Regions from separate parts of the Mesorhizobium sp. B4-1-1 genome, predicted to be linked through region 2. Evidence: riboswitches for the same ligand, from Rfam matches in the RefSeq annotation. Region 2 holds a riboswitch; the other holds the start of a gene.
What was found. Region 2 has a riboswitch for thiamine pyrophosphate ahead of FJW10_RS13900 (YkoF family thiamine/hydroxymethylpyrimidine-binding protein). Riboswitches for the same ligand answer to the same signal wherever they lie in the genome.
Positions count from the first base shown of each region.

Region 1: it holds a riboswitch for thiamine pyrophosphate, as region 2 does, so the genes downstream of both, thiB (thiamine ABC transporter substrate binding subunit) here and FJW10_RS13900 (YkoF family thiamine/hydroxymethylpyrimidine-binding protein) in region 2, are expected to answer to the same signal.

Region 1 is NZ_VFTH01000017.1:96,832-108,780, forward strand. Features, by position in the region: gene FJW10_RS22350 (ABC-F family ATP-binding cassette domain-containing protein) at 1-1,276, opposite strand, end outside; gene FJW10_RS22355 (thiamine diphosphokinase) at 1,287-1,931, opposite strand; TPP riboswitch at 2,069-2,174, shown strand; gene thiB (thiamine ABC transporter substrate binding subunit) at 2,217-3,227, shown strand; gene thiP (thiamine/thiamine pyrophosphate ABC transporter permease) at 3,452-5,068, shown strand; gene thiQ (thiamine ABC transporter ATP-binding protein) at 5,065-5,853, shown strand; gene FJW10_RS22380 (M48 family metalloprotease) at 6,007-7,473, shown strand; gene FJW10_RS22385 (caspase family protein) at 7,550-9,526, opposite strand; gene FJW10_RS22390 (RNA polymerase factor sigma-32) at 9,696-10,559, opposite strand; gene FJW10_RS22395 (amino acid ABC transporter substrate-binding protein) at 10,866-11,639, shown strand; gene FJW10_RS22400 (ABC transporter permease subunit) at 11,803-11,949, shown strand, end outside.
Region 2 is NZ_VFTH01000008.1:147,470-159,418, forward strand. Features, by position in the region: gene FJW10_RS13880 (porin) at 184-684, shown strand; gene FJW10_RS13885 (porin) at 704-1,204, shown strand; gene FJW10_RS13890 (hypothetical protein) at 1,211-1,420, opposite strand; gene FJW10_RS13895 (hypothetical protein) at 1,573-1,770, opposite strand; TPP riboswitch at 2,064-2,176, shown strand; gene FJW10_RS13900 (YkoF family thiamine/hydroxymethylpyrimidine-binding protein) at 2,167-2,775, shown strand; gene FJW10_RS13905 (ABC transporter permease) at 2,924-3,691, shown strand; gene FJW10_RS13910 (ABC transporter ATP-binding protein) at 3,688-4,461, shown strand; gene FJW10_RS13915 (ABC transporter substrate-binding protein) at 4,458-5,474, shown strand; gene FJW10_RS13920 (hypothetical protein) at 5,529-6,233, opposite strand; gene FJW10_RS13925 (tetratricopeptide repeat protein) at 6,323-8,587, opposite strand; gene FJW10_RS13930 (tetratricopeptide repeat protein) at 8,509-10,812, opposite strand; gene FJW10_RS13935 (S24 family peptidase) at 11,007-11,639, opposite strand; gene FJW10_RS13940 (hypothetical protein) at 11,720-11,949, shown strand, end outside.

The sequences.
Region 1 (11,949 bases), on a different contig from region 2:
GGAGGTTCGCCGGCCGCGCCAGCACGCGGGCCAGAAGCAGGCGCGCGCGCTCGCCGCCGGAAAGCTCGCGCACCGGCGTGCGCGCCTGCTCCGGCTTGAACAGGAAATCCTTCATGTAGGAGACGACATGGCGCTGCTCGCCATTGACAACAAGGTTCTCACCGCGCCCGTCGGTGAGGTAATGCGCCAGCGTCTCCTGCGGGTCGACGGCCTCGCGCTTTTGGTCGAGCGTCGCGATCTCCAGATTGACGCCGAGCCGCACGGTGCCGGCATCCGGCGCCAGCTCGCCGGTCAGCATCTTCAACAATGTCGTCTTGCCGGCGCCGTTCGGGCCAACCAGGCCGACGCGGTCGCCACGCTGGATGCGGGTCGAGAAACCCTTGACCACGGTGAGCTCGCCGAAGCTCTTGTCGATGCCCTTGGCCTCGATCACCAGCTTGCCGGATTCGGCGGCGTCGCTGGCCACCATGGTGGCAATGCCCTCGGCGCCTCGATGGCCGCGGTGGCGCTGGCGCATGGCCTGCAACTCGCCGAGGCGGCGCATGTTGCGCTTTCGCCGGGCGGTCACGCCATAGCGCAGCCAGTGCTCCTCGCGCACGATCTGGCGGCCGAGCTTGTGCTGCTCGCGCTCTTCCTCTTCCAGCACCTGGTCGCGCCATTCCTCGAAATGGGCAAAGCCCTTGTCCAGTCGTCGCGTCTGGCCGCGGTCGAGCCAGACGGTGGCGCGCGTGACGCGCTCGAGAAAGCGGCGGTCGTGCGAGATCAGGATCACCGCCGACGAGGTGCGGGCGAGTTCCTCTTCCAGCCATTCGATGACCGACAGGTCGAGATGGTTGGTCGGCTCGTCGAGCAGGAGGATATCGGGCTCCGGCGCCATGACGCGGGCAAGCGCGGCGCGGCGCGCCTCGCCACCGGAAAGATCGTTCGGACGCTCCTCGCCGGTCAGGCCGAGATGCTCCATCAGATAGGTGGCGCGATGCGGATCGTCGGCCGGGCCGAGGCCGGCCTCGACATAGGCGCGCACGTCGGCGAAGCCGTCCATGTCAGGCATCTGCGGCAGATAGCGGACGGTCGCCGAAGGCTGGCGAAACACCTCGCCGTCCTGCGGCTCGATCATGCCGGCGGCGATCTTGAGCAGCGTCGACTTGCCGGAGCCGTTGCGGCCGACCAGCGCGATCTTCTCGCCTGCGGATGCGCTGAGCGCCGCGCCGTCGAGCAGCGGGGTGCCGCCGAAGGTCAGTTTAATGCCGTCGAGATTGAGGAGTGGCGGCGCCATGTCTGGAATGTCAGCTTTCTGGAAGAGGATAGGGGTGGGCCAGAAGCAGCGCCCGGCCGCGCTCCAGCGCGATGCCGAACTGCCCTTTGACCTCGTTTGATATAGTGAGCGAGGAGCCGAACGCCACCTCGACGCGGTCGAGCGGCCATTTCGCGCCGGTCACCGTCAGGCCGGCGAGCTCGGAGAAGCCGAGCACCGAAAACAAGGTGCCGTCGTCATAGTCGAAGCTGGCCTTGCCAGGCAGGATGGGAACGCCTTCCTGCGCGCCGCTGGTCAGCAGCACGGTGGTGCCAGCCTCGGCCAGCCGCACGGCCAGCGCCAGATGCAGGAAGGCATGATCGGCGCGCTTGCCGCCGAAGGCGCCGGCCAGCACCAGGCTGGTGGCGCCGCGCTGGAGCGCTTCCGCTATGGCGAGTTCGCCATCGGTCATGTCCTTCTCGGCCGGGAAGATTTTTCGCGGAACGGTGGCGAGATCATCCGACAGATTGGCAGGCACCGAGTCGAAATCGCCGACCCACAGCTCCGGCACCAGTCCAAGCATGCGGGCATGGCCGATGCCGGCATCGGCGGCGATGACGCGCGAACCTTCGATCTGGCGTTCGAGCCGAGGTGTGCGGACAAGCTCGCCGCCAAGCAGGATGGTGAATGTGCCCATGGCCGTGGCCCTTACCAGCCCTCCAAGCGAAACGGAAGCCGGACGGCCCGCGCTTCGCTTGCGCGCCTGTTGCCGCGAACATTAGCTGCCCGGCAAACTTCCGCTTGCGCGCCGCTTCGGCGGGGCCTATCTGTCGAAACGCTCTAACGGGGTGCCGGACGTGATCCGGCTGAGAGGCGATCAAGCCAACCCGCTGAACCTGATCCGGTTTGTACCGGCGGAGGGATTAGACGTTTCGGACGATCCGACGCCTCAATTCCTTTAACGCGAACGAAGGAGGCGCCGATGCGCGCAATGCTGTCCAATCTCATTCTCGCAACCGGTCTTGTCTCGCTTCTGGCGGGCGTCGCGCCTGCAGAGGCAAAGGACAAGCTCACCGTCTATACCTATGAGAGCTTCACCGCCGACTGGGGTCCCGGCCCGGCCGTCAAGAAGGAGTTCGAGGCCGAATGCGGCTGCGATCTCGAATTCGTCTCGGTTGCGGACGGCGTCGCCCTGCTCAACCGCGTCAAGCTCGAAGGCGCCGGCATCAAGGCCGATATCGTGCTCGGCCTCGACACCAACCTGACGGCGGATGCCAAGGCGAGCGGCCTGTTTGCGCCGCATGGGGAAGTCGCCGGCATCAATGTGCCTGGCGGCTGGAAGGACGACACGTTCGTGCCGTTCGATTACGGCTATTTCGCTGTCGTCTACGATACCGAAAAGCTGAAGACACCGCCGAAAAGCCTCAAGGACCTGGTCGAGGGCGCCGGCACGGACAAGATCGTCATCCAGGATCCGCGCACCTCGACGCCCGGCCTCGGCCTGCTTTTGTGGGTGAAGTCCGTGTATGGCGACAAGGCGCCGGAGGCCTGGGCCAAGCTCAAGCCGAAGGTGCTGACGGTGACGCCGGGCTGGAGCGAGGCCTATGGCCTGTTCACCAAGGGCGAGGCGCCGATGGTGCTCTCCTACACCACCTCGCCGGCCTATCACATGGTGGCCGAGAACACCGAGCGCTACCAGGCAGCCTCCTTCGAAGAGGGCGAGTACCTGCAGATCGAGGTTGCCGGCATCACCACCACCGGCGCGAAGAACCCGCTGGCGCAGAAGTTCATCGCCTTCATGACCGGACCGAAATTCCAGGACGTCATTCCGGAGACCAACTGGATGTTCCCCGCCGGCAAGACCGACAAGCCGCTCAACCCGGCCTTCGACAAGCTGGTCAAGCCGACCAAGACCTTGCTGTTCAGCCCGCAGGAAGTGGCTGCCAACCGCAAGGCGTGGGTGGATGAGTGGCTGGCGGTGATGAGCAAGTAGGGCTGCGATGCTTGCGCCAAGGCCCTCCTCTCTGTCTTGCCCGACATCTCCCCCTCAAGGGGGGAGATTGGCTGTCACGCCAACTTTCGCCAATCTCCAACGCTGCAGGACTAAGCGGGGCGTCGAAGCTGCTAATCTCCCCCCTAGAGGGGGAGATGGCCGGCAGGCCAGAGCGGGGCGCGAAGCGACCCGGCGCTCGTTAGCTCGAACTCAAATGGCGCAGCGTGCACTCGGCGCGTGACTCCCGCATCACCGCCGGCGTCGTCGCGCTGGCGGCGATCGCCGTGCTCATTGGCGGCGCCTTCGCCGGCCTCGTCCTCGAGGGCGCGCAGGATCTCTCCGGCGCTGCCGCCGCCTTCGACAGTTATCTCTCGCGCGTCGCCCGCTTCACGCTGTGGCAGGCGCTGCTGTCGACGCTGCTGTCGGTCGCGCCGGCGCTGCTGGTCGCGCGCGCTTTGTCGAGACATCCGACCTTTCCCGGGCGTCGCTTGATCCTGCAATTGTTCACCGTGCCGCTGGCCTTGCCGGCGATCGTCGCCGCGCTCGGCATATTGGCGCTCTATGGTCGCGCCGGGTACTTTGCCGGCGCTTTCGCCAGGCTTGGCGGCGGGGATTGGCCGGGGATCTACGGCCTCTCCGGCATCCTTGTCGCGCATGTGTTCTTCAACTTGCCCCTGGCCACGCGCCTCTTCCTTGAGGCGCTGGGCACGGTTCCCGCCGACCAGTGGCGGCTGGCGAGTCAGCTCGGCATGGGCGCGCGGCCGGCTTTCCGGCTGATCGAATGGCCGGTGCTGCGCGCGGCCCTGCCGGGGATCGCCGGGCTGGTCTTCATGCTCTGCATAACCTCCTTCACCATCGTGCTGACGCTGGGCGGCGGTCCGGCCGCGACGACGCTGGAGGTCGCCATCTACCAAGCGCTGCGCTTCGATTTCGATCCCGCGCGCGCCGTGGTGCTGACGCTGCTGCAGATCGCGCTCACCTTCGTCGTGGTCGTCGCGCTCACGCGGCTCGGCGCCAACACGGTCGGCGATGCCAATCTGCCGGTGGCGCCACGCCGCTACCTTTCGGCGGGACGGACCGAAAGCGTGCTGAACGCCGGCCTCATCGCGCTTGCCCTGCTGTTCGTCGCCGGGCCGATGCTGGCGACCGTGCTTTCAGGCCTTCAGGCCGATCTCGGCCGGTTGGCGGGCGAGGAGGCGGTGCGCCGCGCGACGCTCACCAGCGCGGGCCTCGCCCTGCTTGCGGCGCTGCTCAGCGTGACGTTGTCGCTGGCGCTGATCGGGGCTCGGCGCGCGCTGGCCCTGCGGCGCCGGGCAGGCGGCGCCATGGGCCTGCTCGAACATGCCGCCGATACCGGAGCCGGCTTCGTGCTGGTCGTGCCGCCGATCGTGCTTGGCGCCGGCTGGTTCCTGGCGCTGCGCCACGTCACCGATGTCTTCGCCGTCGCGCCGGCCATGGTCGTCGCCGTCAACGCGGTGATGGCGATGCCCTTCGCCATTCGCGCCATTCGCCCGGCCTATGACGCGGCGAGCGAGCGCCACGAGCGGCTTTGCCTGGCGCTCGGCATATCCGGCTGGGCCCGCCTCAGCCTGATCGACTGGCCGTCGCTCAGGCGGCCCCTGGCCACCGGCTTCGCCTTCGCCATGGCGCTGTCGCTCGGCGATCTCGGCGTGATCGCGCTGTTCGGCAGCGATTCCGTGCAGACCTTGCCCTATCTGCTTTTGGCGCGCATGGGCAGCTACCGGACAGCCGACGCAGCGGGACTTGCCTTGCTGCTCGGCCTCGTCTGCCTGATGCTGGTGGTCGCCGCCGACTGGCTGGGGCGGGAAGGAAAGTCATGACGACGACAATCGACGGCGCCGCCGTGCAAAAGGGCCTCACCGTCGCGCTGGATGGCCTTTCGTTCAGCTATGGCGCATCCTCCTTCAGTTTCGACGCCGAATTCGCGGCCGGCAGGATCACCGCCATCATGGGGCCGAGCGGCTCCGGCAAGTCGACGCTGCTCAATCTGATAGCCGGCTTCGAAACGCCCGATGCGGGCAAGGTGCTGATCGGCGGCGCCGATCTCGGCAACACGCCGCCTTCGGCGCGGCCGGTGTCGATGGTGTTCCAGGAAAACAATTTGTTCGCGCATCTTTCGGTCGAAGCCAATGTCGGGCTTGGCCGCTCGCCGTCGCTCAAACTCGACGATGCCGATCGCGCCGACGTCGCCGAGGCGCTGGCGCGGGTCGGTCTTGCGGGCAAGGAAAGACGGCTGCCGCGCGAGCTTTCCGGCGGCGAGCGGCAACGCGTGGCGCTGGCGCGGGTGCTGCTGCGCGATCGGCCCGTCTTGCTGCTCGACGAACCTTTCGCGTCGCTCGGCCCGGCGCTGCGCGACGACATGCTCGACCTTATGGCCGGCATCCATGCCGAGCGCGAAATGACGGTGCTGTTCGTCACACATCAGCCGGAAGATGCGCGCCGCATCGGCCAGGACGTGGCTTTTCTCGATGAAGGTACGATCGCGGCGACCGGGCCGGCGGATGATTTCTTCGATCGGTCTGGACCGGACGCCTTCCGGCGCTATATCGGCGATCGAGGCGGCACCGTTGCCGGATCACAACATATTGCCCGGAAGCGGACATAATTTATGGCCAAACCGGCAATGGGCGATCCGGCGTTTGCTTGCCTTGTCCGGGGGAGTGTGGCTAGGTCCGGCCATGCTGGTCCGGCTGGGCCGCGATTTGCCGAAAGAGTTCGAAAGGAAGCCGATCTGTCGACCGGCGCTGAGAAGGTTTGGATGAGGCCGCTGGCACGATTTCTTGCGCTGGCGAGCGTTGCCGTGCTGGCCAGCTGCCAGATGTTCACGCCGCCGGACGTGCAGGAAAGCGGCTTCCAGCCTTCCGACAAGCCGATCACCGTCGACAACGTGGTCGCCAATGCCAAGCTCGCCGAAATGGCGAAGGCGCAGCATCCGCGGATTCTCGCCACCTATGGCGGTGAATATTCCGACCCCAGGCTCGAACGCATGGTGGCCAAGGTCGTCGGCAATCTGACGGTGGTGTCGGCGAACCCTACCCAGACCTATCGCATCACCATCCTCAACTCGCCCAACGTCAACGCCTTCGCGCTGCCGGGCGGCTATCTCTATGTGACGCGCGGCTTGCTGGCGCTGGCCAACGATTCGTCCGAGCTTGCCGCCGTCATCGCGCATGAGATGGGCCACGTCACCGCGAATCACGGCCTGCAGAGGCAGCAGCTCGAAGCCGAGGAAGGCTTGGCGACCAAGGTGGTCTCCGATGTGCTCGGCGACAGCCCGACGGCCAAGGCGGCGCTCATCCGCGGCAAGCTCAGGCTTGCGCAATTCTCGCGCAACCAGGAACTGCAGGCCGACGCCATCGGCATCAAGTCGATCGGCGAGGCGGGCTACGATCCCTATGCGGCGGGTCGCTTCCTCCAGTCGATGTCGGCCTATACGGATTTCCGCTCGGTCAGCGGCGCCACCGACGCCAGCCTCGACTTCCTGGCGACGCACCCCAACACGCCGCAGCGCATCGAGCTGGCGCAGCGCCTTGCGCGCAATTTCGGCCCGCCCGGCGTCGGCACGCGCGACCGCGACGCATTTCTGGCCGGCATCGACGGCCTGCTTTACGGCGACACGCCGGAAGAAGGCTATGTGCGCGGCCTGACCTTCATGCATCCCAAACTCGGGGTGTCCTTCACCGTGCCGGACGGTTTCGTCATCGACAATTCGGCGGCCGCCGTCACCGCGACCGGGCCGGGCGACATCGCCATCCGTTTCGACGGCGTGGCGATCGACAAGTCGGTATCGCTCCCCGATTACATCCGCAGCGGCTGGGTGGCGGGGCTGGAAGACGCCAGCGTGCGCCAGGAGACGATCAACGGCAACGATGCGGCGACGGCGCATGCCAGCGCGCAAGGCTGGCAGTTCGACATCGCGGTGATCCGCGCCGGCGGCCAAGTCTACAGGCTGCTGACGGCCGCGCCCTCGGCCAGCGCCGCGCTGGACCCGGTGGCGCGCTCGGTCAGCGGGTCCTTCCGCGTGCTGAGCCCTGCCGAGAAGGCGGCGCTTAAGCCGCTGCATATCAGGGTCGTCACCGTCCAGGCCGGCCAGACCATGGGCTCGCTCGCCGCGCAGATGGTCGGCGTCGACCGCAAGCTCGACCTGTTCCGCGTGCTCAACGCCATGTCGCCGGGCGCGACAGTGTCGTCGGGCGACAAGGTCAAGATCGTCACCGACAGGTAGAGGGACTCGCGGATTCGGACCAACCAGGCGCCGCCCGGCTATTTTTACAATCGCCCGGGCTGGGAGATGTTGTCCTTCACAAGCCGTCACTACCGGTGTTGCCGCCGTCACCTTCGCCGTCGCCGGTATTGCCACCGCCGGTGGGGGCAGCGTGGCTACTGCCACCAGTCCAGAATGTCCTCCCGGTTTCCGTTGGGGTCGGCTTGACCTTTGGCGGTGTGACGGTCTTCGGTTTTGACACGGGCACGCGGACCACTTTTATCTTCGTGATAACCTTCGGGGCCTTGCACGCCATGACCACGGGGGTGGTGCGCGCGGGGTGCGCGGAAAGACCGAGAATGCCCATCGAATAGACGTCTTGCCGCTCCATGCCGGCTTGGAGGAAAGCCAAGGCGCGGGCCGGGTCGGCGGGCAGGCCGTTGCGGCCTTCCTCGAAGATCACGGCGAGCTCCTTCATGGCGTCGACATGCCCCATCGCCGCTGCCTGGAGCAGCAGGTCGAGGCCTTTGCCGGTGTCGCGCTCAACGCCGAGGCCATTGAACAAAGCGCGTCCCCAGGCGGCCAAGGCGTAGGGGTCTCCCTTGTCCGACGCCTTCGAATAGAGGTCGTTCGCCTTCGATGTATCGACAGCCGTCCCTGTTCCGGATGAGGCGATGGTGCCGAGCGCGAATAGGGCGCGGATATGTCCCTTGTCCGCGGCTTCCTGGATCGCTTGCCTGGCCTCGTCGATCCTGCCCGCCGCCAGCAGCGCTCGCCCCAGTTCGTAACGGAAGCGCGCAATGTCGGGGTAGGACTTCACCGCCGCCTCGCAGGTCTCGAGAGCCCCGCCGCCGATCTCATTCGGCAACCGTCCCGGGACAATGCCCTGCAGGTCGAGCGGCTCGCCAGCGGCCTGGTCGCAAGGGTCGACGCCCGGCGACAGTTTTATCGTCGCCCGCTTCGCGGCGTTGCCCAGGCGGATCTCGAAGCCGACTTCGACGGGAGCGGCCGAGCCGATCTGCGGCTCGTAGCGCAGATTGTCGACCTCGGCGGCCATCAGGCTCGATTGCGGCGACAGGACGCGATCGGGCAACGACAGCGTTCCGGTCGCCGGGTAGCTCGCAAGCTTGAGGCTGATCGAGGCATCCTTGGCCGGAAGATCCAGTTTCAGCGGAACCGGGCCGACGCCGACCGGGACGCGGATATCGCGACTTCCAATCGCCTCGGCGGCATCGGCGACCTGGATTCCGCGCTCCGCCACCTGCTCGTTCTGCTGCGCGTCGAGAGGCGGCGGCGCTGGTTGCTCCGCCCCGCGCATCAGCACGACATCGTCGAGCAGCGAGGAGTTCTCCCACGGAACCTGCTTGCCGTTGGTGGCCTTGACCACGTCGCGGCGCACGGCCGCCATGACCGAGCGTATCTCCTGGTCCGGCGCCAGCGCGCGGCGGGAGAAGGACGACGAGAACGGGCTGAGATCGCCGGACCCGTCATAGGCGACCGCCCCCGGCTCGGTGGCAAAGGCAATCAGCGTATTCTGCGAACCTGTTACCTGCGCAAGTCCGCTGCCGCCGGCGACGATCAACTGGTCGCGCAGCCAATAGTCCTTGCGCGGGAAGGGATTGTTGCGACAGGCGTCGAGGATGATCATCTGGATCTTCGATCTCGAGCGCAGTTGCCGCAATATGTCGTCGACCTTGATGGCCTGGACCTCCATGTCGGCCGCATCTTTCAGCGACGCATCCACCGGAATTAGGAAATTCTCCCCGCCGATCTGAAAGCCGTGTCCCGAATAGTAGACGACCGCGAGATCGGCGCCGTCGGCCGCCGCCAGATAGTGGCGGAACCGCTCTTCGAACTGAAGCCTGGTCAGATCCTTGGCGGCGAACACCTCGAAGCCGGCCAGCCGGAACGTGTCCGACACGTCGTCCGCGTCCTTGTCGGGATTCTTGAGCGCCGGGATCTCGCGATATTCGGAATTGCCAATGACGAGGGCAACCCTTCGATCGGCGTGCGCTTCGAATGTCGTGAGGCCAATAAGGAACAGGATTGCAAGGTGCACGCAGCATCGCAGCATGGCAGATCCCCCATATGTCATGGTCTGGAGGCGTCAAAAAGCCCGATTGCGGCGCTACAGTCTGTTAAAGAGTTCACAATCAATATGCATCATCGAGGAAAAATTGCCTCGACGACGATGTATTCTTATTTAATAAATTTCCTATCTTTGATTTTCGATTACATTAGCTTCAGGCGGCTTCCGCCAAAAATTCCGGATTCTGCTTCACAAGGGCCAGCTTCAGCTTCTCCATGGCGCGGGCCTCGATCTGGCGGACGCGCTCCTTGGAGATGCCCAGCTGTTCGCCGAGCGCTTCCAGCGTGGCGCCGTCGTCGCTCAGCCTGCGCTCCTCGATGATGCGAAGCTCGCGGGCGTTGAGCGCGCCAAGTGCGCTCTTCAGCCAGACAGCCCGGCGCTGGACATCGATCCGGTCGCCGACGATCTCGTCGGGGAGCGGGTCTTCGGAGACCAGGAAATCCATCCGCTCGGCGGCGCCGTTCTCGTCGGCCAGAGGCGCATTGAGCGAGCTGTCGGGCGAGGACAGGCGTGAATCCATCATCGCCACGTCGGCTTCCGGAACGCCAAGCGCGGCCGAAACCTCGCGGTAGAGCGAGGCATTGGAGAGCGGCTCGGCGCCGTTGGCGAGGCGGGCGCGCAGACGCCGCAGGTTGAAGAACAGCGCCTTCTGCGCCGAACTGGTGCCGCCGCGCACGATCGACCAATTGCGCAGGATGTAATCCTGCATGGAGGCGCGAATCCACCAGGTGGCATAGGTCGAGAAGCGCACTTCGCGCGCGGGCTCGAAACGGGCGGCAGCCTCGAGCAGGCCGACATGGCCCTCCTGGATAAGGTCGCCGAGCGGCAGGCCGTAGTGGCGGAACTTCGAGGCCATCGAGATGACCAGGCGCATGTGGGCGACGGTGATCCTGTGCAACGCGTGCTGGTCGTTCTCTTCCTTCCAGCGCAAGGCGAGAACATGCTCCTCGTCGCGCTCGAGATAAGGAGCCTTCATTGCCGCCCGGACCAGCGTCCGTCCTGCTGTGTCCTCGATCATGCCGGCTCCTTTTGGCGGTGAGTGAGCTTACAGCGGTTGAAAAGACGCCGCCGCGCCCTACAACAGCGATGCAACGTATCAGGCGCATCGATGGTTCCGCCGTCCGAGCGGGCAAATATTGCCAGCGGGAACATTTTGTCATCGGCCCGAAAGAGTCGCTTGGCGGGTTGTCAGGCAATTTTGAGAATCAGATTTCTGGCAGAGCTGATTTTTGAAATCTGGTTCCTTATTTCCCAGCCTTCTATCTGTCAGTTTCCGGCTCTCACAATCGCGCCGGGACACCGGTCAAAACGGGATCACAGAAAAATGAAATGGCTCAAATCGCTCCTTGTCGCCGGAACGTTGCAGGTTCTGGCGGTCACGGCCGGGCATGCCGGCGCCAATCTCGACCAGATCAAGCAGGCGGGCGTCATCAAGGTCGGCACCGAAGGCACCTACGCGCCCTTCACCTATCATGACGAATCCAACGCCTTGGTCGGCTTCGATGTCGAGATCGCCAGGGCCATCGCCGACAAGCTCGGCGTCAAGGTCGAGTTCCTCGAAGGCAAGTGGGACGGGCTGATCGCCGGCCTCGACGCCAACCGCTACGACGCCGTCATCAACGAGGTCGGCATCACCGATGCGCGCAAGGCCAAGTACGACTTCTCCGATCCCTACATCGCCTCGAAGGCGGTGCTGATCGTGCGCGGCGACAACACCGACATCAAGACCTTCGCCGACCTCAAGGGCAAGAAGTCGGCGCAGTCGCTGACCTCCAACTTCGGCAAGCTCGCCGAGTCCAACGGCGCCGAGCTCGTCGGCACCGACGGCTTCGACCAGTCGATCCAGCTTCTGCTCACCGGCCGCGCCGACGCCACCATCAACGACAGCCTGTCCTTCCTCGATTTCAAGAAGCACAAGCCGGACGCGAATGTGAAGATCGCCGCGCAGGAAGAGAATGCCGACTATTCCGGCGTCATCGTGCGCAAGGGCGATCCGGAGCTGGTCGCGGCCATCAACAAGGCGCTGGCCGACATCAAGGCCGACGGCACCTACCAGAAGATCGCCGACAAATATTTCGGCCAGGACGTTTCGAAGTAAGGCAATCGTCCTCTTGTTCGGAAACCGGCGGGCCGTCAAAGACGGCCCGTTATTTTTTGCACGATATTCATGCGCCGCCGTCTTTGACGGCCCGCCGGTTTTTGCATGATAGTCAGTCCATACGGGGGAACGCGCCGCCGTATCTGGAAGGGAGAAGCGCTCCGTGCCGCACTGGCTGCAATTGATGCTGGAATCGTTGCCGACGCTGTTGTGGGCGGCGCTGATCTTCACCGTGCCGCTGACGCTCCTGTCCTTCGCGCTCGGGCTCATCGCCGGACTGGCGACCGCGCTGATCCGGCTGTTCGGTCCA
Region 2 (11,949 bases):
CATCAGGGAATTACTGATCAGGTTGAAATATTTGCTGTGCCTTGGCTGCAACCTGTGTTCAATAGATGAAGTGCTCCCAGTAAAAGTCAGGCATTGAGTGGAAGGCGCAGTTGACTCCGCGCGCCCGCATGCGCCTTTTTCATGCGAGGCTTTCTCTCAACATGCAACTTCGGGGATCAGGGCATGCGGGGTATCAACCGTGTCATTTCATTTGCGTTTCTAGCTGTGGCGGGCGGTCTCTCTGCGCCTTGCCAGGCGGCGCCGGTCGAGTACGTCAGGGCGTGCACGGCGTATGGCGCGCAATACTATTACAGTCCCGGCACCGCCACCTGTATCAATGCCAACACGGGCGAGACGCGCAGCGTGACGGAGGAGGGTGTGGTCGACGGCAAGACGGCGTTGGCGAGCAAGGTTGACGACATTGACCGCCGCGTCCAGCGTGCCTTCGAGGGTGCGTCGGTGGCCTCGGCGCTGGCCGGCCCAGACCTGGTGCAGGGCGAGCATTTCGGCGTGCGCGTCAACTGGGGCAATGCCGGTCAGTCCAATGCCATGGGTGTCACCGGCGCAGCGGTTCTTGGCGAGGGCTTAATGCCTGGCGGCAACGGTCGGCTGGCCGGCGCCGCGGGCGTCGCCTTCTCCGGCAAGACGGTCGGCGGCAATGCCGGCCTGCAGTTCACCTGGTAAGCGCGACCGGGGGCAATCAATGTTCAGATATCTTCTTGCGCCGGCGATCCTCGGCGCGGCAACGCTCCTTGCGGCGCCATCCCAGGCGGCGGTCGCATATGTCAAGATCTGCTCCGCCTATGGGGCCAATTACTACTATAGCCCGGGCACGGACACCTGCATCAACGCCCAGACTGGCGTGACCAAGAAGCAGGTCGACGACGGCAACGGCGGCGAGATGACCGAGGTCGGTAAGACGGCGCTCGCGGCCCACGTCGATGACATCGACAACCGCATCACGCGCGCCTTTGAGAACGCCTCGATCTCGGCCGCGCTCGCAGCGCCCGATCTCGTCCAGGGCGAGCATTTCGGCGTGCGCGTCAACTGGGGCAATGCCGGCTATGCCAATGCCTTCGGCATCACGGGCGCCGCGGTGCTGAGCGAGGGCTTCGACCATGGCGGCCGGCTGACCAGCACGCTCGGCATTGCCTTCGCCGGCAGCCAGGTCGGCGGCAATGTGGGGCTGCAGTTCAGCTGGTAGGGGAGGCTACCGTCTCCCTTGCTTTCCGGCGTATTGCGCGACCGCGCAAATGAGGGCCAGCGCCGCCGTATCGCAGGCGGTCCGCGACGGCGACGGTCCCTTGGCGAAAAGCACCGCGTCCGCGACGGGGATCGTCAGGCCATGCTTTCTGGCGAATGACGTGACTTCGTAAGGCTGGTCGTCGGGCTGTATGCCGATGTCGATACGCTGGTCCATCAACGAATTCCTCCCTGGTACGCGGCTTTACCCTCCTTCGCCTGAGACGAATTTAACCACCCGCCGCTCAGCCGCGTCCACCAATTTCCAATTGTATGAAACGATGCATTTTTCGACGGGCGGCCCAAGGGTTGTAGGGGGAGCTGCCTGCCTCACCACGCATCGCTCGACCGGGCAAACCGCACGCCTGCCGCGATCATCGCGCTTTCGCATTCGCTGATCAGCCTGAGATTGCGCAGATACCGCGCCACCGTCTCCGAGAGCCAGGCGGCGCAGGCCTCGACATAGGCGCGGCCATGCACCAGCGATGTCCTGGCTGGCCATGCGCCAAGCGCCGGCGAGGCGTTCACGCTCGGCAAACGGCAGTGGCGAGAACAAAGGGCGGGAGAGGTTGGCGAAAGCGCCATGGTTCGCGGTATTCAAGCAAGTCCCCTCAAAGGAAGGGAAATATCGTACTTTATGTACGAAAAACAATCAAGCCGGATTCGTACAATTTGAACGACACTGCGGTTACGATACCGCGGTTATAAGAAATCTGCGAAAAATCTTATAACCCGGCATCTCCCTAAGGGAGATGGGGCCCCTGGTTCGATTGGCCTCGCAAAAAACCGCTTTCCCATTCGCTCGAACAGTGCTTTAACGCGGCGATCCACAGGGGTGCTCCGTACGGTCGGGGCTGAGATGGCGGCGGCAAGCCTCCGGACCCTAAAGCTGATCTGGATAATACCAGCGGAGCGAGGCGGGCCATGTTTTCCGGCGCACAGATTTCCCTTTATCCCATGGCTGACGATTTCGTCGGCGTCATCCTTGGCGCGTTGGGCGCGCTCGACCCTTACCGCGACAGGCTGAGGATCGAGACCGACGATATCTCGACGCTGCTGGTCGGGCCGCCCGAAGTGCTATTTCCCGCCATGCGCGACCTGTTCGTCGCGGCGGCGAAGAGCGGCAAGCACTGCGTGCTGTCGGCGGCGGTCTCGCGCGGCTGTCCCGGCGAGCCGGACGATCCGATCTGCCGCTCGGACGAGATAGGCGGCCCGGCGATTCCGCTCGAGGAGCGCAAGCGTGCCGCGCTCCGCGCCGTCGAGGCGACGCCCTCGACCGACCAGCCGGTGGCGGCGCAATTCTCGCTCTATGTGATGGGCACCGGCGACCACATGGACGAGATCTATGGTTGCATCGACTTCCTGAAAAACTCCGGCGTCTTCGACCGCTCAAAGAATTTCTGCACCAGGCTGCGCGGCGACGCCGGCGCGGTGTTCGCCACGCTCGCGGAAGCCTTCTGCCGCTTCGGCCCCGGCGCGGGCCACGTGACGCTCGACATAACGATTTCGGCGAACAGTCCGACCGCGGTTTGAGCCGCGTAGCGCTGCCGAGGTAGATGTCGTGGCTGTTTTGTTCGGTTCTACGCCGCAAGAAGAGCCTTCCGAGATTGGCGAAAGCCGGGATGCCGTCCAATCTCCCCCCTTGCGGGGGAGATCAGCCCTTGCTTCTGTCTTCGCCAGGATCTTCCCCGCCGCCATCGCTTTGGCTCTTCTCCTCATCGCCTGGGAGCTCTACGTCCGCCTCGGCGGCATCGCATCCACCGTGCTCCCCGCGCCCTCGCGCGTGCTGGCGCAGGCTTGGGAGAACCGCTCGGCACTTGCCGACAACACGCTGCCCACGATCCGCGCGACGCTGGCGGGCTTTGCCTGCTCGCTCGTTGCCGCCTTCATCCTCTCGGCGTTGGTCGACTTCCTGGCCCCGTTGCGCCGGGCGCTGTTCCCGCTGCTGATCGCCAGCCAGACCTTGCCGCTGGTGGCGATCGCGCCGCTGGTGGTGCTTTGGTTCGGCTTCGGGCTGCTGCCAAAAATCCTGCTCGTGGCGCTGGTCACCTTCTTCCCGATGATGGTGGCGCTGGTCGAAGGCTATGCCGCCACGGCCAAGGAGATCAGCCAGATGCTCGCCGCCATGGGAGCAGGGCGCTGGCGCATCTTTTGGCTGGCGCGGCTGCCGTCGGCGCTGCCCTATTTCTTCGCCGGACTGCGCATCTCCATCACTTATGCCGTGGTGGGCGCCATCTTCGCCGAATATGCGGGCGCCGCGAAGGGGCTCGGCATCTACATGCTCAGCGCCAAGAACAATTTCCGCCCCGACCTGGTGCTTGCCGCCGTCGCGGTCAGCTCGGCGCTGACGCTGGCGCTGTTCGGCCTTGCCGTGCTCGTCCAGCGTCTCGCCATGCCCTGGGAACGCGCGGACGGCAAATCCGATCCTTCCGCCGCAGGCCGGCCATGACCCGGCTCGAGCTCCGCGACGTGCGAAAGAACTTCGGCGCGCTCGAGGTGCTGGCCGGCGTCTCCCTCCATGTCGGCGCGGGCGAGTTCGTCTCGATCCTCGGTCCTTCCGGCGCCGGCAAGTCGACATTGTTCCAACTGCTCACCGGCGCGATCCGGGGCGAGGGCGAGATGCGCTTCGACGGCGCGCCGCTCGATGGCGCCCGCTTCGCCTTCATGCCGCAGCGCGACGCGCTGATGCCGTGGCGGCGCGTTATCGACAATGCGGCGCTGGGGCTCGAAGTGCAGGGCATGAAGCGGCGCGCGGCGCGCGAGCGCGTGGCGCCGTTGTTCGCCGAATTCGGCCTTGCCGGCTTCGAGCGCGCCTGGCCGGCCGAACTGTCCGGCGGCATGCGCCAGCGCGCCGCGCTCCTGCGCACCGTGGTGCAGCAGCGCGACATGCTCTTGCTTGACGAGCCGTTCGGCGCGCTCGATGCGCTCACCCGCGCGGCCATGCAGCGCTGGCTGGAGACGATGTGGCGAAACCATCGCTGGACGGCGCTGCTCATAACCCATGACGTGCGCGAAGCAGTGCTTCTGTCCGACCGTATCTATGTGCTTTCGGCGCGGCCCGCGCGCGTGGTGCGCGAGGTGGCTGTGCCGCTGCCGCGTCCGCGCACCGAGAGCGCGGCGCTTGCCCGCGAGGCCGCGGCGATCGAGGCCGGCATCCTCGACACGCTGCTTGGCCAGCCCGATCCGAATTTCCGACCATCCGATGGAGAATTGAAATGACCGATCTGACCCGCCGCCAGGCGCTGTTTCTGGCCGCCGGCCTGCCTCTTGCCGGGGCCGTCACGCACGCCCGTGCCGCCACCCCGCAAAAGATCACGGTCGCGCTCGACTGGACCGTCAACACCAACCACATCGGCCTGTTCGTCGCTCGCGACAAAGGCTTTTACCGGGACGCCGGCCTTGACGTGGAAATCCTGCCCTATGGCGATACCGGCTCGGGCACGCTGGTCGCCAACCGTGTCGCCGATTTCGGCATTTCAGGTTCGCTCGGCCTGTTCACCCAAAAGAGTGCTGGCGCCGACCTGAAGGCCGTCTACGCCGTCGTCCAGTCGGAGACCGCCCGCGTCGTCTTCAACGCCGACCGCGCGGCGATCAAGAGCCCGAAAAATCTCGACGGCCTGACCTATGGCGGCTTCGGCAGCGCCTGGGAAAACGCGCTGCTGCGGACCATCATCCGCCATGACGGCGGCAAGGGCGATTTTTCGACCGTGACGCTGGGGACGTCCGCATACGATGCACTGGCCAACGGCTCGGTCGATTTCACGCTCGAAGTCTCGACATGGGAAGGTGTCGAAGCGGAACTGAAAGGCCTCAGGCAGCGCAGCTTTCGCTATGCCGATTACGGCGTGCCGGACGAGCACACGACACTGATCGTCTCCAGCAACGCCTTCCTCGCCGCCAATCCTAAAGTCGCCGCCGCTTTCGTAAAGGCAACGCAGCGTGGCTACGCCTTCGCGGTTGATCAGGCGCGGGAGGCGGGCGACCTGCTGGTCGCCGCCAACAAGGACACGCTCACCGACCCGGCGCTGATCGATGCCTCGCTGAAGGCGCTGAACGACGGCCATTTCCTGAAGAGCGCCGACGGCACCATCGGCACCATGGACAAGGCGAAGATGGAAGCCATGGGCGGGTATCTGTTTGCCTCGGGGGTATTGCTCGACGGCAACGGCAATGCGCTGACCGCGAAGCCGGACGTCGAGGCATATTTCAGCAACGAGTTTCTGGGCGCCTGAGGACGAAGGAACGCGGTATCGTGCCAGAACCCGTCCGGAAATCCGGTGCGGAGCCTAATTCTCAACGATGGCGCGAAGCAGCGCGGTTTTGATGTGCCACCCGGGTTCGCCATCCAGTAACAGGGCGGCCTCATAGAATCTCGCCACGGCCGGGCACAGGCCCGGGAAGTCCTGGTTGGCGTTCGAGATAGCCTCCATCTCGGCCGACGTGCCGCCGATCTTTGTGAAAACGTCGGCGACCAGCGACCAGTCCTGATCGCTGGGCACGGCCGCCGGTAGACCGCTTCTTTTGGCGGCGCCGAAGGCGCGGAACAGCGTGGCGCCGATCCTGTCCAGGTCAGCCAGGAAATCGTGGCCGGGCGCACTGATCGCGTCCGGCCCGTTGCACAGGTAATTGTTGCAGGTGGCCGGTGTTTCGCGCGCTATGACATGATTGAGCATGTCGAGTTGCGCCGAAAGCGCTTCCGAAGCGTTGCTGTCGGGGGTCGTGGGTAGGAGTGGGGCATATCGATGCCTGAGATCGGCGACCGCCTGTCTGGTGATATTGCGCACTTCTGTTTGGCTTCCGGCCTGGGCCGCGGCAGTGATCTTGCGCAGCATCGCATCGTAGTCGTCCGGAAATTCGCGGGCGATAGCCTCGAATATCTGGAGATCCTGCGTCCGGATCTCGGCATCGATGTCGGCGGTGGTCAGCGTCTGGGGCGGCATCTTTACTGACTGATAGTGGTGATGTTTGCCGCTGCCGAACATCGTCGGCATCACTTTAGTCCCAACGATGCTTACGGAGACGACCGCCGCGACTTGCAACCATTTCCAAGGTGACATCCGCCTGCGCTCCGACACCCTTCTCACTCTGCCCCAAGGCTCAGCGCCTTCTTGCGGTCGGCTTCCGCACGCTTGCGGTCGCCCTTGGCTTCCCACACAGCGCTGCGAGATTTGTAAACCAGTGCGAAATCCGGTTGCAGTTTTATCGCCTGGCTGAAGTCTTCGATCGCCCCGTCATAGTCTGCATTGCTGGTCCGGATTGCTCCTCGGCCAAAATACGCAACGGCGTTCTTGCGGGTAAGGCTGAGCGCTTTTTCGAAATCGCGCATCGCCGCGGCATCCTCATGTCTGCCCATCCTCAAGATACCCCTGTCGGCATAGACCCGCGCGTCTTTTGGGTTGAGGCTGATTGCCTTCTCATAGTCCGCAAACGCGCCTTCATAGTCCCTCTGGAAGCCGCGGTTCTGGCCGCGGTCGTAATATGTCTCGGCGTTGTTCGGATCGAGCGCGATCGCCTCGCTATAATCGGCAACGGCATGTGCATAATCGCTCTTGGATTCCCAGGCCATGGCGCGGGCCAGATAGGCGTCATGGAATGCCGGGAAGAACGCAATCGCTTTGCTATAAAGGACTATCGCTCCGTCATAATCGCCCTTTCCATACAGCGCTTGACCTTTGTTGAACGTCTGCGCGGCCAGCGAAGTCCAACTCGGCCTGGTCGCCGTTTCGCCGGTCCCGCCAGTAGCCTTGCCTGACGTCTTCGAGGCGTTCGCTTCGTTTCTTGCCATTATCGCCAGCTTGCGGCCCTTGCGGGCGATGGCCAGCTTTGGGTCGAGCTTCAGCGCCTGATCAAAGTCTGTGATCGCCTTGTCAAAATCGCCCTTGGCGAACCAGGCGCTGCCACGCCCGAAATAGGTCGGCGCGTAACCGGCGTCGATTTCGATTGCGCGACCGAAATCGGCAATAGCGCGATCAGGCTCCTTCTTTTTGGTCCAAGCGACGGCGCGGCCGAGATAGGCGTCGTGATTGGCCGGATAAAGCGCGATAACCTTGCTGTAGTCGTCGATCGCCGCGTCGTATTTGCCTTTGTCGACAAGCGATATGCCGCGCCCGATATAGGCAGACGCCCTCTTCGAATCGAGAGCGATCGCGCGGCTGTATTCAGCGATGGCGCGATCATATTTGCCTTTCTTGTAGAGGGCATCGCCACGATCGATGACGGCCTGGACGTTCTTCGGATCCGAGCCTACGGCCTCGGTCGCCGCGCCGCCTTTCTTCAACGCGGCCACCGCCGCCTTGCGGGCAGTCGGATAGTCTGGATTGTCGGGATTCAGTCTGATCGCCTGGTCGAAGTCTGCAATGGCGCCTTCATAGTCCTTGCTGTCGGCCCGCTCTATGCCGCGCCCGTAATAGTTGAGGGCATCTTTCGGATCGATTTCGATCGCCGCCGAATAGGCGGTGATCGCTTGGCCTGCATCGCCCTTCGCGTGCCAGGCCATGCCCATGCAGAAGTAGGCGTCCATTGCCTTCGGGTCGAGTTCTGCGGCTAGGCCGCAATCGACGAGAGCGCCTTCGTCGTCGCCTGATGTTGCCTTGGCCATGCCGCGGCGGATACGGGCCGAGACCAGATTCGGCAAAACCCGGATCACGTTGTTATAGTCTGTAATCGCCCGATCGTAGACTTGCTTGGAGTCCCAAACCTTGCCACGGCCGAAATAGGCGAGGGGACTGCTGGGATCGAGTGCGATCGCCTTGCCATAGGCGTCGATTGCCTGGTCGTATTGGCCCGCGTCCGACAAGCTGTCCCCGTTGCGCACCGCAGCCAAAACGCGCGGGTCGGTCGCCTGAATGAGCTCTGCCATCTCAGCGGTGGACAGCTTGGAGTGGGCTTGGTGTGGGGCGTCGTGCGAGGTAGCAGGTTCGGTGCCCACCACGGCGGCCGCCGTATCGCCCTGTCCTTTCGCTGACGCCGCTGCCTTGCGGGCTACGGCATAGTCACCATTGCCGGGATCGAGCTTGAGCGCCTGATCGAAATCGGCGATGGCGCCGGCATAGTCTTTCCGGTCTGCCCGCGCCATGCCGCGCGCGTAGTAGCTGGCGTCATGCCCGGGATCGATCCCGATCGCCACCGAATAGGCGGCGATGGCGCGCCCGGTGTCGCCCTTGGTGTGCCAGGCCATGCCTTTGCAATAGTGGGCGTCGCGCGCCTTCGGGTCGAGCGTCGCTGCCTGATCGCAATCGGCAAGCGCGCCATCGACGTCGCCAGACGTCACCTTGGCGAGCCCCCGGTGAAAATACGCGGCGGCAAAATTGGGGGCGAGTTGGATGACCCTGTCGAAGTCGGCGATCGCCTGGCTGTAATCGCGTGTGGCTGCCCTGGCCCTGCCGCGGCCGAAATAGCCGAAGCGGTGTCGGGTTCGAGCGCGATCACCACGTCATAGGAGCCGATCGCCTTGTCGTATTTGCCCATGTCCAGCCAGGCATCGCCTTCCAGGATCGCTTGCAGGGCGCGCTGGTCTTTTGTCTCCAAGGTCTTTGCGGCCAGCGTGTCGTCCGTAGCCGCCAAATTCGGACGGACGATTTGTGGCTTTGGAGCAGCGGCCGCCGCCTTCGGCTGCTCAGGGTCCTGCGGCGGTTCAGTTTTGCCCTCATCGCCGGCAGCCTGCTCGTCGCAGCTTGCCGACCGTGCGGAATCCAACTCCACGGCGCGCCGGCAATCCGCCGCCGCGCCGGCGTGGTCGCCATTGAGCGTCCTGGCGCGGCTGCGGCCTAGATAGGCGTCGGCATTGTCGGGGTCGAGGCTGATCGCCTTGTCGAAATCGAGCAGCGCGCCGTCGACGCCGTATTTCGACAACCGCATCTGGGCGCGCTCGAGCAGTGTCTTGGCGGTCGCCGGATCCCCGCTTGGCTGCGTAGCGGTCGGCTGTTGGCCAGGCAGATTTTCCCAACACGTGCCTGCGCGTTTCCGATCGAGTTCGACCGCTCGCCGGCAATCGCCGATGGCGAGGTCGAAATTGCCGACGAGTGCCTCGGCGATCGAGCGGTTGTAATAGGCATCTGCATTGTAGGGATCGAGGCCGATGACAAAGCTGAATGTATCTATCGCGCCCTTGGGGTCGACCTGCATCGCCTGCAACCCCGATTTGAGATTCCAAGCAATGGCGGCGGAGTTATCCTGCTTGGCATATAGTTGCGGCGGCGCATATGTGGGGGGCGGGGTAGGCTTGGCCGGCTGCGGCTCAGCGGGGACCGGGACATCAGCCTGATTGGTCGCAGCGCTCGGCGACTGCAGCACGGGTTGCCCGTTCGCCCTGCTCTTGCTGATTTGGACGCTGAGCCTTTCTTTGCGGTAGTCGGCGTTGGCCGGATCGAGCGCGATCGCTTTGTCGAGGTCCGCAATTGCCTTGTCGGAATCCTTCGCCTCCCAGACGACTGCCCGCTCGAAATACGATTTTGGATCGTCGGAGCTGATGGCAATCGCTTTGTCGAGGTCGGCAAACGCCTCTCGTGAATTGCCGATCTGGGCCATGGTCATGCCGCGCACGCGGTAAGCTTGGGCGTTGGCCGGATCGCGGCGAACGGCTTCATCCAGATCGGCGATAGCGCGGGCATAATTCTTCTTTGAGGCCCAGCTCTTGGCGCGGTTGAAGTGGAAAGCGGAACTTGCTGGATTGAGCCGGATCGCCTCGTCGAATGCGGCGATGGCGCGGGTATGGTCGCCCTTTTCCTGCCACTCTACTCCAATCGCATTTTGAGCAGAAGCTGGGTTCGGGTCGGTCGCGCCGTCGCCCGGCTCACCGAAAGCCTCGACAATCAGTCGCGTGCAATCGCGCCCCTTGTCCGCATCGATATTGGCGATGCGCTTGCAATCGGCCTTGGCTCGCTTGCGATCACGCTCGGCGATCGATGAGCGGGCGCGGTCTAGGTAAGGAGCGATAGGGTCAATACGGACGCTCTCCGCTTTGTCGTAGTCGGCCTGGGCTCGCGCTGCGTCGCCCTTGTCTTCCCACACAACGCCGCGCACGCCATAGGCCATTTCATTGGCGGGATCGATGTCGATCGCCTTGTCGCAATCGGCGATAGCCCGATCATGCTCGCCTTTCTTATTGAGCGCCCGCGCGCGATCGGCATATCGGCTTGCGTCATCCGGCGTAAGCGCGATCGCTTTTGTGTAGTCCGCGACGGCCCGGTCGAAATCCCCTTTGCTTTCCCAGGCGATGGCGCGATTGGTAAATGCGCGGACGTAAGTCGGATCGAGCGCGATCACCTCGTTCATATCGGCGATGAGGTGGGCAATATCGTTCCTCTGTGCATAGGCCAGGCCGCGCACAAAATAGGCGCTTACGCGAAGATCAGGCACCTCGCCTCTGTCCTCGGCGATTGCGGTGCAGGCGGCAACCTGCCGGTCGGCGGAGACTTTGCTCTCGCTGAAGCAAGTGTTGTAGTCTTTGCCAGCCGCGAATGTTTTGCCGCCGAAAGCACCAACCACAACCACCCCTGCCAGCGTCAGGAGCAGCCCGCGCGGAACCCAGGCAACAAACGCGCGCATCAGCGCGCCAGTGCGGCGTGACATGATTGATCCTCCCCCCGGAGTGATCGCGACTGCTCTCGCGGATACCTATATAGTTCTGTTTTTGTTCCCTAATGCAAGCAGAAATTGCGGTGGCTGCATTTATGCCCTTGGGGTGGGCCAAGTGGAGTTTGGCGAGGACCTTGCGAGAGGGAGGCAAAGCAGCACCTCAGCTTGGCGGCATCGCTCCCAACGGCTCACATATCGATCATCGACCTTTTCACCCGCCCGATGATGGTGATCGCGCCCTCCAGCTCCGGCGGCGGGATATCCATATAGGACGCCGGCTGGAAGGGCGGGTTGTCGTTCGGGCGGTAGCGCTTGTAGGTGGCGCGTCCCGTCTCGTCCGAGATCACGTAGCAGCCATTGGTCACCAGACGCTTGTCGCGCAAATTGACGAAGATGATCGAATCCGGCGGCGAGATCTTGTTCATCGACGGACCGTCGACGCGCAGCGCGATCCATTCGCCTTCCTCGAGGTCGGCGGTGGGGATGGTCGGATAGTCGGAGAGGTTGACCACGCTGTCCTGGCTGCCGAGCTCGCCGGCGCTGATCCACGACACGATCGGCACGTCGACGGTGACGGGCGAGGGCATGAGGCTGACGGGCGCCGCTTCCGCGCCATCGGCGTTGAACAGGAGCCAGCCGGGGTCGACGCCGAACAGCCGGCCGTATTTCTCGGCCGCCTTCCGGGACAAAGGCCGGTTGCCGTTCTCATGGCTGATCAGCGTGTTCTTGTTGATGTCGCGCAGGGCCCGCGCCGCATCGCTGGGCGAAGCATAGCCGGCCTGGGCGCGCGCCTGCTGCAATCTGTGCCGGGAATCCATCATCGTACAAAATGCCTGAAAATAATCGTCCAAAGTGTACGATTATGCTTGCGCCTCATTCGTACATAACGTACGCTTAGCGCATGATCGTACATTCCGCAAGCTCTTCCGCATCGCCCGCCGGCGGATCCGCCCAGCCCGCCGACATTCCGGAGCTTATTGATTCCTGGCAGAGCATCGGCGCCTTCGCCGCCGACGTCGGCTGCGGCTACGAGGCGGCGCGGCAGATGCGCCGGCGCGGCCGCATCGCGCCGCAGCACTGGCCGCATGTGGTGGCGGCAAGCCGCAGGCACGGCATCGCCGGAGTCAGCCA